DNA from 3 places in the Streptomyces sp. NPDC002181 genome. Region 2 is predicted to be linked to each of the others. Evidence: riboswitches for the same ligand, from Rfam matches in the RefSeq annotation. Region 2 holds a riboswitch; each other region holds the start of a gene.
The links. Region 2 has a riboswitch for cyclic di-AMP ahead of ACFYXV_RS17890 (M23 family metallopeptidase). Riboswitches for the same ligand answer to the same signal wherever they lie in the genome.

Region 1 (4,195 bases), on a different contig from region 2:
CTTCATGAACCCCGATCAGCGCACCCGCCTCCAGGACTCCCTCGCAGCCGGCGAGAGCGCCCTGCTGGAGACCGGCATCGAGGAACTGCTGCGCTACGACGGTCCCGTGGAGCTGGCCACCTGGCGGTTCGCCACCGAGCCGCTGGCCCTCGGCGGCCAGGAGGTCGCGGCGGGCGATCCGGTGCTCGTCGTCCTCGCCGCGGCCGACCGCGATCCCGAGCGGTTCGCCGATCCGGACACCCTCGACCTCTCCCGCGGCGACAACCAGCACCTCGGGTACGGGCACGGAATCCACTACTGCCTGGGTGCTCCGCTGGCACGACTTGAGGGACAGACGGCGCTTGCGACTTTGCTGACGCGTCTGCCGGATCTGGAACTCGCTGTTCCGCCCAACGAGCTTCGCTGGCGCGGGGGTCTGATCATGCGTGGCCTGCGCACTCTTCCCGTCAAGTTCACAGCCCGAAACCCCTGAACTCTCTTTGACCGGAAGTCAGCCCCCGTCAAGAGTTGTTACTCGCATGCTAAGACGGCTAGGTTCTGCCGTTACCCAGCCGTTATGCGAAAGGTGCAGCTCATGCGTTCCGGGAACGGCCGCCACAGACGCCCCCGCCAGGTACCCGCGATAGTCGTCACCGCCGGAGTCACCGGTTCCGCGTTGGCCCTGCCCCTGCTCGCCGCCACCGGCGCGAGCGCGGCCGAGGCCTCCACGTGGGACACGGTCGCCGAGTGCGAGAGCGGCGGCTCCTGGAGTGCCAACTCCGGTAGCGGGTCCTACGGCGGACTCTCGTTCACGCAGGAGCAGTGGAACGCCTCGGGCGGCCGGGAGTTCGCCGAGCGCCCCGACCTCGCGAGCCGCTCGCAGCAGATAGCCGTCGCCGAGCGCGTACTGGGCACCCAGGGCCCCGAGGCCTTCGGGCACTGCTCGGAGACGGCAGGACTGACCCGGCAGGGCCCCGCGGCCGCCGTGGACCCGGGCCTGCCCGGCACGCTCGGCCCGGTCACCACGAGCCCCTCGCGCCCCGACGACTCGGTCCCGGCCGGCGCTTCCGGCGTGAAGCCGCAGGACTTCGGCGCCCCGACCCCGTCCCCGGTCTTCACGCTTCCGCCGGCGCCGCTCGCGCCGAACAGCGGACTGCCCGTCATGCCCGACCCGGACGTGCCGTCCACCTCGCCGAGCGCTCCGGTGCTCCCGGGCACCCCCGGCGACCCGACGGCCCCGGGCACCCCGACGGCGCCCACCGACCCGACGGCCCCCTCGACGGGCACCCCGACCACGCCCGGCAGCCCGGACCCGACCGCTCCGGTCTCCCCGGCCGACCCGAGCGCGCCTGCCAACCCCTCGGCCCCGGGCACCCCGGGCGCCACGACCGACCCGGCGGGCATCCCGGACCCCTCCGGCACCGGCAAGCACCGTGGTACGCCCGCTCTTGAGGCGCCCGCCACCTCTGACGCGGCGTCGGATCCCTCGTACACGGTCCAGGCGGGCGACAGTCTGGCGACCATCGCTTCTGCCAAGGGGGTCAAGGGCGGCTGGAACGCGCTGTACCAGGCCAACGAGCAGGTCATCGGTAATGACGCCGATCTGATCAAGCCCGGTCAGAATCTGGATCTAAGTTAGAAATAGCGGCACTTCGGACACCCGGAAAAGGCTGAATGTCCGTTATCTGCAAGTGAGACATGTGTCTCTTCCGGTCAACTGGCGTGTCCCGCCTGGAGCCTTCCGCAAACCCCGCCCTCACCTGCGCAAACACCCGCAAGGAGGGCGCAAGTAGGGCCCGTTTCTCCCCGGTGTTCCTCGTTGAACATCGGGGAGAGACCTGTCTACCTTCTGAGTCGCCCGCCACCGCGGGCTCCTTCGACCGCATCGCCGAATCCTGCCGGCGGACGGGGGGAACAGTCGTCGCGTCAAGCGCCGAAGGCAGGAGCGGGGGAACCAAGGTAGGCGCCGGGACCGGCCGTTGAGAGACGGCCAGGAAACGGCTAGGGGTTAAGTCGTGCGCCACGTCGCACGGCCGGGCACTCATCAGCCCGAACCCGACAGCTCACCTCGTAGGCGTCGGTGAGGAGAACTCCATGCTGATTTCCGGCAAGGGCAAGCACCGTCGCGCCTCCAAGGCCGCTCGCATCGTCACGCTCGCCGGTGTCACCGGCGTCGCCGTAGCCGCCCCCCTGATGGCGGCCGGCTCGGCCTCCGCCGCCACCGCCTCCCAGTGGGACGCCGTGGCGCAGTGCGAGTCCGGCGGCAACTGGTCCATCAACACGGGCAACGGCTACTACGGCGGCCTGCAGTTCTCCCTCCAGACCTGGCGAGGGTACGGCGGCCAGGGCATGCCGAACCAGGCCTCCAAGTCGCAGCAGATAGCCATTGCCGAGAAGGTCCTCAAGGGCCAGGGCAAGGGCGCCTGGCCGGTCTGCGGCAAGGGCCTCTCCAACTCCGCCTACAACGGTGGTGGCGCGACCGACACCCCGAAGAAGACGGAGACGAAGACCGAGACCAAGAAGACCCAGCCGAAGAAGACCGAGCCGAAGAAGGAGACCAAGCGCGAGAGCTCCGCGCCGGTCACCCGCTCGGAGCGCGCCGAGGCCCCGGTCGTGAAGACCGGCAACGGCTCGTACGAGGTCAAGCCGGGCGACACCCTGGGCACCATCGCCGAGGCCAACGGCGTCAAGGGCGGCTGGGAGAAGCTCTTCGAGCTCAACAAGGACATCGTCTCGGACGCCGACCTCATCTTCCCGGGTCAGATGCTGAAGCTCAGCTGAATCCTGCAGTGACGACCGCGGCCGCCCGAGCGGCGCCGCGGCAGCCCGACCGCCCGGCGCGTCTTCCCCTCACGCGCCGGGCGGCGGCATGTGCGCCGCCGGTCAAGGGTCCTATGTACCGGAAGGCGGGTATTCGGGCCCTTTTTCGTCCCAGGGGGCGGGCGGTCGGCCGGCCCAGTGCCCGGAGCCGGTTAGGCTCTAGGCGGCGGGGCCATCCCACGGCCCGACATGCCACCGCACACCCAGCGTCACATCCCAGAAGGAGATGCTCGTGCCGTCCATCGACGTCGTCGTAGCCCGGGAAATCCTGGACTCCCGAGGCAACCCCACGGTCGAGGTCGAGGTGGGCCTCGACGATGGCAGCACCGGCCGTGCTGCTGTTCCGTCCGGCGCCTCCACCGGTGCCTTCGAGGCCGTCGAGCTCCGCGACGGTGACCCCAACCGTTACATGGGCAAGGGTGTCGAGAAGGCCGTCCTCGCCGTCATCGAGCAGCTCGGCCCGGAGCTCGTCGGCTACGACGCCACCGAGCAGCGCCTGATCGACCAGGCCATGATCGACCTGGACGCCACCGAGAACAAGGGCTCCCTCGGCGCCAACGCCATCCTGGGCGTCTCCCTGGCCGTCGCGCACGCCGCGTCCGAGGCCTCGGACCTCCCGCTCTTCCGCTACCTCGGCGGCCCGAACGCGCACCTGCTGCCCGTTCCGATGATGAACATCCTCAACGGCGGTTCGCACGCGGACTCCAACGTGGACATCCAGGAGTTCATGATCGCCCCGATCGGCGCGGAGTCCTTCTCCGAGGCCCTTCGCTGGGGTGCCGAGGTCTACCACACCCTCAAGAAGGTCCTGCACACCAAGGGCCTCTCCACCGGTCTCGGTGACGAGGGCGGCTTCGCGCCGAACCTGGAGTCCAACCGCGCCGCGCTCGACCTCATCGTCGAGGCCATCAAGCAGGCCGGCTACGTCCCGGGCAAGGACATCGCGCTCGCGCTCGACGTCGCCGCGTCCGAGTTCTACAAGGACGGCAAGTACGAGTTCGAGGGCCAGTCCCGCTCGGCCGCCGAGATGACCGAGTACTACGAGGAGCTCGTCTCCGCGTTCCCGCTCGTCTCCATCGAGGACCCGCTGTTCGAGGACGACTGGGCCGGCTGGAAGACCCTCACCGACCGCCTGGGCGCCAAGGTCCAGATCGTCGGCGACGACCTCTTCGTCACCAACCCGGAGCGCCTGGCCCGCGGCATCGAGGAGGGCTCCGCGAACGCCCTGCTCGTGAAGGTGAACCAGATCGGTTCGCTGACCGAGACCCTCGACGCCGTCGAGATGGCCCAGCGCAACGGCTTCAAGTGCATGATGTCGCACCGCTCCGGCGAGACCGAGGACGTCACCATCGCCGACCTCGCCGTCGCCGTGAACTGCGGCCAGATCAAGACCGGC
Region 2 (4,195 bases):
ACGGTGGCCGGGCGCGCCGACGAACTGTGCCGCTTCGCGGTGCTGTTCGGCGACCCGCAGCTGGCGCTGACCGCCGTCCAGCGCGTCCTCGACATCACCGCCGAGGAGGTGCAGGCCGTGGCCGCGGCCCGGCTGCGCCCCGACAACCGCGCGGTGCTGGTGTACGAGCCGCTCCCGGCAGAAGCCGGCGAGAACGGCGAGAGCGACGAGAACGAAGGGGCGGAGCAGTGAGCGACACCGCAGCCGTCACGATGACCTTCCACCCGCAGCCGCAGGCCGGCCAGGCCCGGCCGTGGGCCTTCCCGGCCCCCGAGCGCGGCGCGCTGCCCAACGGCCTGACCGTGCTGCGCTGCCACCGGCCCGGCCAGCAGGTCGTCGCGGTCGAGGTCAACCTCGCCGCCCCGCTGGACGCCGAGCCGAAGGGCCTGGACGGCGTGGCGACCATCATGGCCCGCGCGCTGTCCGAGGGCACCGACAAGCGTTCCGCCGAGGAGTTCGCGGCCGAGCTGGAACGCTGCGGCGCCACGCTCGACGCGCACGCCGACCACCCGGGCATGCGGGTCTCCCTGGAGGTCCCGGCCTCCCGCTTGCACAAGGCGCTGGGCCTGCTCGCCGAGGCGCTGCGCGCGCCGGCCTTCGCCGACAGCGAGGTCGACCGGCTGGTGCGCAACCGGCTCGACGAGATCCCGCACGAGCTGGCCAACCCGCAGCGCCGGGCCGCCAAGGAGCTCTCCCGGCAGCTGTTCCCGCCGGCCCTGCGGATGTCCCGGCCGCGCCAGGGCACCGAGGAGACGGTCGCCCGGATCGACTCCGCGGCCGTACGCGCCTTCTACGAGGCCCACGTACGCCCCGCCACCGCCACCGCGGTGGTCGTCGGCGACCTGACCGGCATCGACCTGGACGAGGTCCTGGGGGACACCCTGGGCGCCTGGACCGGCGACTCCGCCGAGCCGCTCCCGGTTCCGCCGGTCACCGCCGACGACACCGGCCGCGTGGTCATCGTGGACCGGCCCGGCGCGGTCCAGACGCAGCTGCTCATCGGCCGCATCGGGCCGGACCGGCACGAGCGGGTCTGGGCGGCGCAGGTGCTCGGCACGTACTGCCTGGGCGGCACCCTCACCTCGCGCCTGGACAAGGTGCTGCGCGAGGAGAAGGGCTACACCTACGGCGTGCGCGCGTTCGGCCAGGTGCTGCGCTCCACGGCCGACGGCAAGGGCGCCTCGATGCTCGCCATCAGCGGCTCGGTGGACACCCCCAACACCGGCCCGGCGCTCGACGACCTCTGGAAGGTGCTCCGCACCCTCGCGGAGGGCGGCCTGACCGACGCCGAACGGGACGTGGCGGTGCAGAACTTGGTGGGCGTGGCCCCGCTGAAGTTCGAGACGGCCGCGGCCGTCGCCGGCACGCTCGCCGACCAGGTCGAGCAGGAGCTCCCCGACGACTACCAGGCGCGGTTGTACGCACAGCTGGCCCAAACGGGCACGGTGGAGGCGACGTCGGCCGTCCTGGCCGCCTTCCCGGTGGACCGCCTGGTCACGGTCCTGGTGGGCGACGCCGCCCAGATCGAGGAGCCGGTGCGGGCGCTGGGCATCGGTGAGGTCACCGTCGTCACCAACTGACGGACATTTCAAGGGGCTCCGGCGGCTTGTCCGTCGGGGCCCCTTTTGTCTGTTTCGTGAAGAGGTTGCTCGTATGGGGTGTGGCGTACGCAACAAAAACGCGTGTCTGTTTGGCGATTGACTGATGATCCGCCTAGCGTCGGCCGTGCTGTCCGTCAGTTGTACCCGCCGCATCCGCGGCACCGGGCAGCGATCGCCGAGTCCCCGTCAGGCGCGAGCCTGGGGAGCCGGGGACCCACATGTGTCCCTGGGGTGAATCGGACCGCCTCGTCAGAGGGGGCCCGTAGGAGACCTTCCTGCTCCGAACCCGTCAGCTAACCCGGTAGGCGAGAAGGAAGGAAAGGATCAACCCCTTCATGGCGTTTGGCAGTCGTGCCGCCGGTAAGCACCGTGGTTCCAGTCGTCTGAGCCGCAAGACCGCCGGTTACGCCGGCATCGCCGCCCTCGCCACCACCGGTGTCGTCGGCTCCCTCGCAGGCCCCGCGTTCGCCGCGTCGGACAAGGCCCCCTCCATGGAGGACACCGGCCTGAACGCCGTCGTGACCGCCGAGGACCTCCAGGGCCAGATCGAGGCCCAGGCCGACGCCCAGGAGCACGCGGCCGAGGCCGCCGCCCTCAAGGCGAAGGCGGAAGCCGAGGCCAAGGCCCGTGCCGCCGAGGCCAAGCAGAAGGCCGAGGAGAAGGCGAAGGCCGAGCGGGAGGCCGCCGAGCGCGCCGCCCGCGAGGAGGAGCGCAAGCGCCTCAACACCTTCGTGGCCCCCGTCGACGACTCCTACGTCAGCACCCAGTGGCACGCGGGCGGCGGCATGTGGTCCTCCGGCAGCCACACCGGCATCGACTTCCACGCCGCGTCCGGCACGACCGTGCACGCGGTCGGCATCGGCACCGTGGTCGAGGCGGGCTGGGGCGGCGCGTACGGCAACAACGTCGTCATCAAGCACGCCGACGGCACGTACACGCAGTACGGCCACATGTCCTCGCTGAACGTCTCCGTCGGCGACCAGGTCACCGCCGGCCAGCAGATCGGCCTGTCGGGCTCCACCGGCAACTCCAGCGGCCCGCACCTGCACTTCGAGGCCCGTACCGGCGCCCAGTACGGCTCGGACATCGACCCGGTCGCGTACCTGCGCAGCCACGGCGTCGACGTCTGACACGCGCTACCCCGCACTTCACCGAAGGCCCCGGCTCCCCGAGCCGGGGCCTTCGTGTTGGCTGTAAACGTCTGCTATTTCCGCCCGCGCTCGGAATTTATCGCCCGGTGCAATAGAGTCCCCGTAAGGTGGTCGGCAGTCGGAAATAGGCGGAGGTCCGGACTTGCGAATTCCTGCGCACGCGGTATGCACGGCAATCCGCGAAGACATCGTCTCCGGGGTCTTCGAACCGGGTGCCCGGCTGACCGAGGAACTGCTGGCCCGCCGGTACGGGGTCTCCCGCGTCCCCGTCCGCGAGGCACTGCGGACCCTGGAGTCCGAGGGCTTCGTCACCACCCGGCGGCACGCGGGCGCCTGCGTCGCCGAACCCACCGAGCAGGAGGCGGCCGACCTCCTGGAGCTGCGGCTGCTGCTGGAGCCGCTGGCGGCCGCGCGCGCGGCCCGGCGGCGCACCGAGGGCCACCTCAAGGTGCTCCGCGGGCTGGTCAGGCTGGGCCAGGAGCGGGCCAGGCGGGGCCAGGGGGAGGATCTGAGGTCCCTGGGGGGCTGGTTCCACGAGACCCTGGCCCAGGCCTCCGGCAGCCCCGGGCTGATCGTGCTGCTCACACAGATGCGGCACAAGGTCGCCTGGATGTACGCGGTGGAGGCGCCGGCCCGTCCCGTGGACTCCTGGGCGGAGCACGGCGCGATCGTGGACGCGGTCGCGCGCGGGGACGCCGAGCGGGCCCGCGCGCTGACGGTGATGCACGCGGACCGCGCGGCCGGGGCGCACCGGCTGCGCGTGAGGACTTCGCAACATGCCGTAAACACGGCGGGCGGTCCGCATTAACAAAAGGCGGGTATCAAAGTGTGGGGCCCGCGATTGAATTCACGCCGCGAATGTCCTCGCCCCGCCCCGTGCGATGAATTCCCGAATACGGCAGACGCGCAGAACGCGGAAGCCGCGGCCACCGGAATATCGGTGGTGGCCGCGGCTCCTGCGTGTGCCCGGGGTGAACCCGAAGGGTCAGACGGTCTCGGGGAGCTCCTCGAGACCCTCGGCGACCAGCTTCGCGAGGCGGTCCAGAGCCGCCTCGGCGCCTTCGGCGTCGGACGCGAGGATGATCTCCTCGCCGCCCTGCGCGCCCAGGCCCAGCACCGCGAGCATGGACGCGGCGTTGACGGGGTTCCCGTCGGCCTTCGCGATGGTCACCGGGACGCCGGAAGCGGTCGTCGCGCGGACGAAGATCGAGGCGGGACGAGCGTGCAGGCCCTCGGCCCACCCGACGTTGACGCGGCGCTCTGCCATGGTGATGCCCTTCAGGTTCTTACGGTTGTCTAGACCAGTCTCTCACGACGCCCCTCATGCTCCGACCGACCTTCGGCCCGAAGTTGCCGCCGTTCGACCTACCCCAGCTTGCACTGGTTTGCCCGTGCTTGCCTCGT
Region 3 (4,195 bases), on a different contig from region 2:
CGGTGGCCTCGTTCCAGTCCAGCTCGCGCAGCCGGTCCGGCGCGATCCCCCAGCGCTCCAGGTGGGCGCCGACACCGAGCGGGACGGCGAAGACCGTGTCGGTCCCGGCCAGCTCCTTGATGGTGGGCAGGTCGAGGTGGTCGTAGTGGTCGTGCGAGATCACCACGGCGTCGACCGGCCCCAGCGAGGCGAGCGGCACGGGGACGGGGTGCAGCCGTTTGGGCCCGGCGAAGGGGAACGGCGAGCACCGCTCTCCCCACACGGGGTCGAACAGCACCCGCCGCCCGTCGATCTCCGCGAGCACGCCCGAGTGCCCCATCCAGGTCAGGCGCAACCCGCTCACCGGCGGTTTCGCCAGCTCGGCGAGGGTCGTCGGGTACACCGGGATCGGCGCACCGGGGTTGCGCCGGGTCCGCTGCTCCTTGTGGAAGTAGATCTTGGCGAACTCCATCATGGAGCCGGAGGGCCTGGTCCGGGCCCCGACCGGGTTCTGGAAGGTGCCGTCGGCGAAGTTCGGCGAGCGCCGGATCCGCTCCAGGCGGGCGCCGGACGGATCCGCGCCGAAAGCTTCGGGCCGCAGGGCGCGAAGCCGAGGACGCAGGGGACGGGAGCCGGTCAAAGCGCCTCCTGGGAGGGTGGGGCGGATGGTCGTGAGGCCGTACGGAATACCGGTCTACCACCATGCCAACGCGTACCGGCCCCGAAGGATTCCGCCGCGCGCCCCCGTTCTCACGCGCTCCCCCCGCCTCCTCCGCCTCCTCCGTCCCCTCCCGTTCGCCCCTCGTGCCCCTAGAGCGGCAGCAGGTCCGGGCGCTTCGCCTCCACGTGGTCCCCGGAGGACTCCCCGCGCAGCCGCCGCCCGATCCACGGCACCAGGTACTCCCGCGCCCACTGGATGTTGTCCCGGGTCACGTCCACCGAGCCGCGCGGCTGCTGCGGCGGCCACGGCTGGTCGGGGTCGGCCGGCACTTCCAGCCCCAGCACCTGGGCGGCCCGCAGCGCGACCCGGGTGTGTCCCTCGGGCGAGAGGTGCAGCCGGTCGTCGTCCCAAGCCCGCCGGTCCTGTACGGACTTCAGCGACCAGAGGTCGAGCACCGGGCAGTCGTAGCGGTCGGCGATGGCGCGCACGTGTGCGTTGTACGTCGCGATCTTGCCCCGCAGGTGCTTGAGGACCGGAACGCCCCGGGTGTCGAAGCCCGTGGTGATCATGACCTGGCCGACGGCCCCGGTGAGGTCGGCCACCGCCGCCTCGAACCGCTCCGCCGCGTCGTCCGGGTCGCTGCCGGGCCGGATGATGTCGTTGCCGCCCGCGCAGAAGCTCACCAGGTCCGGTGCGAGCTCCTTGGCCCGGGGGACCTGTTCGGCCACGATCTGGTCGAGGAGGCGTCCCCGCACGGCCAGGTTCGCGTACCGGAACTCGTTTTCCTCGCGCTGATCGGCCAGGAGTACGGCCAGCCGGTCCGCCCAGCCGAGAAAGGTCCCCCCGGGTCCCGGGTCCCCCACGCCCTCGGTGAAGCTGTCCCCGATCGCCGCGTACGAGCCGATGGTCTTGAGTGTCGTCGTCGTCGCTGCCACGAGAACACATCCTTCACCCCGGTGCGTGACCTACGCCACCGTAGGCAGGGGTTGACGGCCCGTGATCTATACCACCTGGTCGGTACGGAATAACAGTGCGTGAGGCCGGGACCCCCCTCGGGTCCCGGCCTCACGGGTCCGGCTGCCTCTCCGACGGCGGGAGCCGTCAGATGCTCACGCCCTTCGAGCGGAGGTAGGCCAGCGGGTCGATGTCCGAGCCGTAGGACGGCCCGGTACGGATCTCGAAGTGCAGGTGCGGGCCGGTGGAGTTGCCCGTGGAGCCGGACAGGCCGATGGTCTGGCCACCGGTGAGGCTCTGGCCGGCCGAGACGGAGAGCTGGGACAGGTGGCCGTACTGGGAGTACTTGCCGTCGGCGTGCCGGATCACGACCTCGTTGCCGTACGCGCCACCCCAGCCTGCGGAGACCACCGTGCCCGCGCCGACGGCGCGGACGGTGGTGCCGGAGCTCGCGATGAAGTCGACACCGGTGTGGTAACCGCTGGACCACATGGCGCCGGGGGTCTTGTACTGGGTGGAGATGCCGCCGCCGACGGGGGCGACGAAGCCCGAGGCGCTCACCGCGGCGGCGGACTTGGAGGCGGTGCTCTTCTTGGCGGGAGCGGCGGCGGGGGCGCCGGCCGGCGCGACGTCCGCTGACCCCTTCCCCTTCGAGGCCGATTCCGCGGCCGGGTCCGCGGCCGAGGACTTCTTCGCCGGGGCCGGGGCAGCCTTCTGCGCGGGAGCCTCGGCCGCCCCGCCCTTCGCGGCGAGGGTCAGCTTCAGCCCGGGGTGGATCAGCGAGGGGTCGCTGCCGACCGCCTCGCGGTTGTCGGCGTACAGCTGCTGCCACCCGCCCGAGAGGTGGCGGTCCTGGGCGATCTTGGAGAGGTAGTCCCCCGGCACGACGGTGTAGACGGCCGAAGTGGCGGGCGAGCCCTGCTGTACGGCGGCGGGCGCGGAGACGAGGGCCGCGGGAAGCCGCGGAGCCTGCACGGGAGCCGCGGCGGGGGCCCCGGCCGGGGCGGCCTGGGCGCCTGCGGCACCCAGCAGCGGCAGCGCGAGGGCCGCACCGCCGGTGCCCGCGACGGCGAAGCCGCGCGCCATGGAACGGGACTTGGGACGTCGGTGCTTACCCTTTGCAGGCATGGCGAATTCCTCTCCGTCGCCTGCGAGGTGAGCTGTCGGGTTCGGACTGGAGATGTCCGGCCGCGCATGAACGGAACATGAACGGCTTCACCCCGAGCTGTTCGGATGCGAAAGATCCGAAGCAGCGGCCTACCTGGTTCCCCCGCTCCTGCCGCGCGCGTGAATAGTCGGGTGCGGTTCCCGGACGGCGGCAGGATTCGGCGGTCCATCCGGATCGATCGCGAAGGTAATCGAGTTGAGCCGCACCGAACAAGCCACGAATTTCCTGACGGATTCACAGAACCGGGAATCCACCGGAATTCCGGTCACCCTCCGTCCATTCCCCGGCGTCAACAACCCCTCCGGCCGGGCCATTCGACTTTGACGATCAGGCACTCACGGTCACCGTATGATCTGGCTCACGGGGCCCTGCCCGATCTCGCCTCCGGTTATGGCAAGTTGGCCCCAAGTAGTGTAATTCGGACACACCACGACGATGCGGAGGAGTTCCCGTGACCCAGCAGATACCCCGGCCCTCGCCGACGGGGCCCGTACCGGAGCCCGAACTCGCGGGAGTGCGCAACTTCCGTGACGTGGGCGGCCTCCCGACCACCGACGGGCGGAGGGTCAAGCCGGGAAAACTGTTCCGTAGCGGACATCTGGCACATGCCACCGAAACTGATGCAGAATTTCTCGCGTCGCTCGGTCTGCACACCATCTTCGACTTCCGCAACAACGCCGACCACGACCTGGAAGGGCCCGACGTCGAGCTCCCCGGCGTACGGAACGTCAACATCCCGCTGTCGGATCCGGCCGACGGCAGGGAGTTCTGGACGATGGTCCGCGAGGGCGACGTCGAACAGCTCCGCGGGCTCCTGGGCGACGGAAAGGCCGCCGCGCGGATGGCCGGCTCGTACCGCACGATGATCGAGAAGCGCACCGCCGAGCACGGCCGGGTCCTGCACGCGCTCGCCGAGGACAGCGTTCCGGCGCTCATGCACTGCGCGGCGGGCAAGGACCGGGCCGGCCTGTCGATCGCCGTCACCCTGCTCGCGCTGGGCGTCGGACGGGAGGCGATCGTGGCGGACTACCTGGAGTCCAACGCCCCGCACCGCCGCTACCGCGTCCGCCGGGGCAGCGATGCGCCCGAGGCCCGCTCCCCCGAGGTGATGGAGCTGCTCTCGCCGCTGTTCGACGCCCGCGCCGAATACCTGACGTCAGCCTTCGACGCCATCGACGGACACTGGGGCGGGCTCGACCGGTACCTCGCGGAGGGCCTCGGGCTCACGCCCGAGACCCTCGACCGGCTGCGGGACCGGCTGCTCGACTGAGCCGGCCCCGCGAGGTGGAGCAGGCCGTCAGCCGCCGCCGACGGCCTGCTTCACCAGGGTCCTGCCGAAGTCCCACATCAGGGCGCCCCCGCCGTGCGCCTCGTCCATGACCTCGCGGAAGGCCGCGACGAACCGGTCGACGTCCCGCTCGTCCACGATCAGC

Region 1: another riboswitch for cyclic di-AMP. It lies ahead of ACFYXV_RS24905 (transglycosylase family protein); the one in region 2 lies ahead of ACFYXV_RS17890 (M23 family metallopeptidase).
Region 3: another riboswitch for cyclic di-AMP. It lies ahead of ACFYXV_RS07915 (peptidoglycan DD-metalloendopeptidase family protein); the one in region 2 lies ahead of ACFYXV_RS17890 (M23 family metallopeptidase).

What each region holds. Positions count from the first base shown of each region.
Region 1 is NZ_JBIASC010000011.1:79,606-83,800, reverse strand. Features, by position in the region: gene ACFYXV_RS24915 (cytochrome P450) at 1-472, shown strand, start outside; gene ACFYXV_RS24910 (transglycosylase family protein) at 575-1,618, shown strand; cyclic di-AMP (ydaO/yuaA leader) riboswitch at 1,901-2,071, shown strand; gene ACFYXV_RS24905 (transglycosylase family protein) at 2,074-2,760, shown strand; gene eno (phosphopyruvate hydratase) at 3,026-4,195, shown strand, end outside.
Region 2 is NZ_JBIASC010000006.1:128,430-132,624, forward strand. Features, by position in the region: gene ACFYXV_RS17880 (M16 family metallopeptidase) at 1-231, shown strand, start outside; gene ACFYXV_RS17885 (M16 family metallopeptidase) at 252-1,619, shown strand; cyclic di-AMP (ydaO/yuaA leader) riboswitch at 1,804-1,963, shown strand; gene ACFYXV_RS17890 (M23 family metallopeptidase) at 1,976-2,770, shown strand; gene ACFYXV_RS17895 (GntR family transcriptional regulator) at 2,934-3,599, shown strand; gene ACFYXV_RS17900 (HPr family phosphocarrier protein) at 3,777-4,058, opposite strand.
Region 3 is NZ_JBIASC010000002.1:375,673-379,867, forward strand. Features, by position in the region: gene ACFYXV_RS07905 (MBL fold metallo-hydrolase) at 1-619, opposite strand, end outside; gene ACFYXV_RS07910 (SGNH/GDSL hydrolase family protein) at 790-1,575, opposite strand; gene ACFYXV_RS07915 (peptidoglycan DD-metalloendopeptidase family protein) at 1,742-2,722, opposite strand; cyclic di-AMP (ydaO/yuaA leader) riboswitch at 2,727-2,935, opposite strand; gene ACFYXV_RS07920 (tyrosine-protein phosphatase) at 3,214-4,032, shown strand; gene ACFYXV_RS07925 (aspartate aminotransferase family protein) at 4,060-4,195, opposite strand, start outside.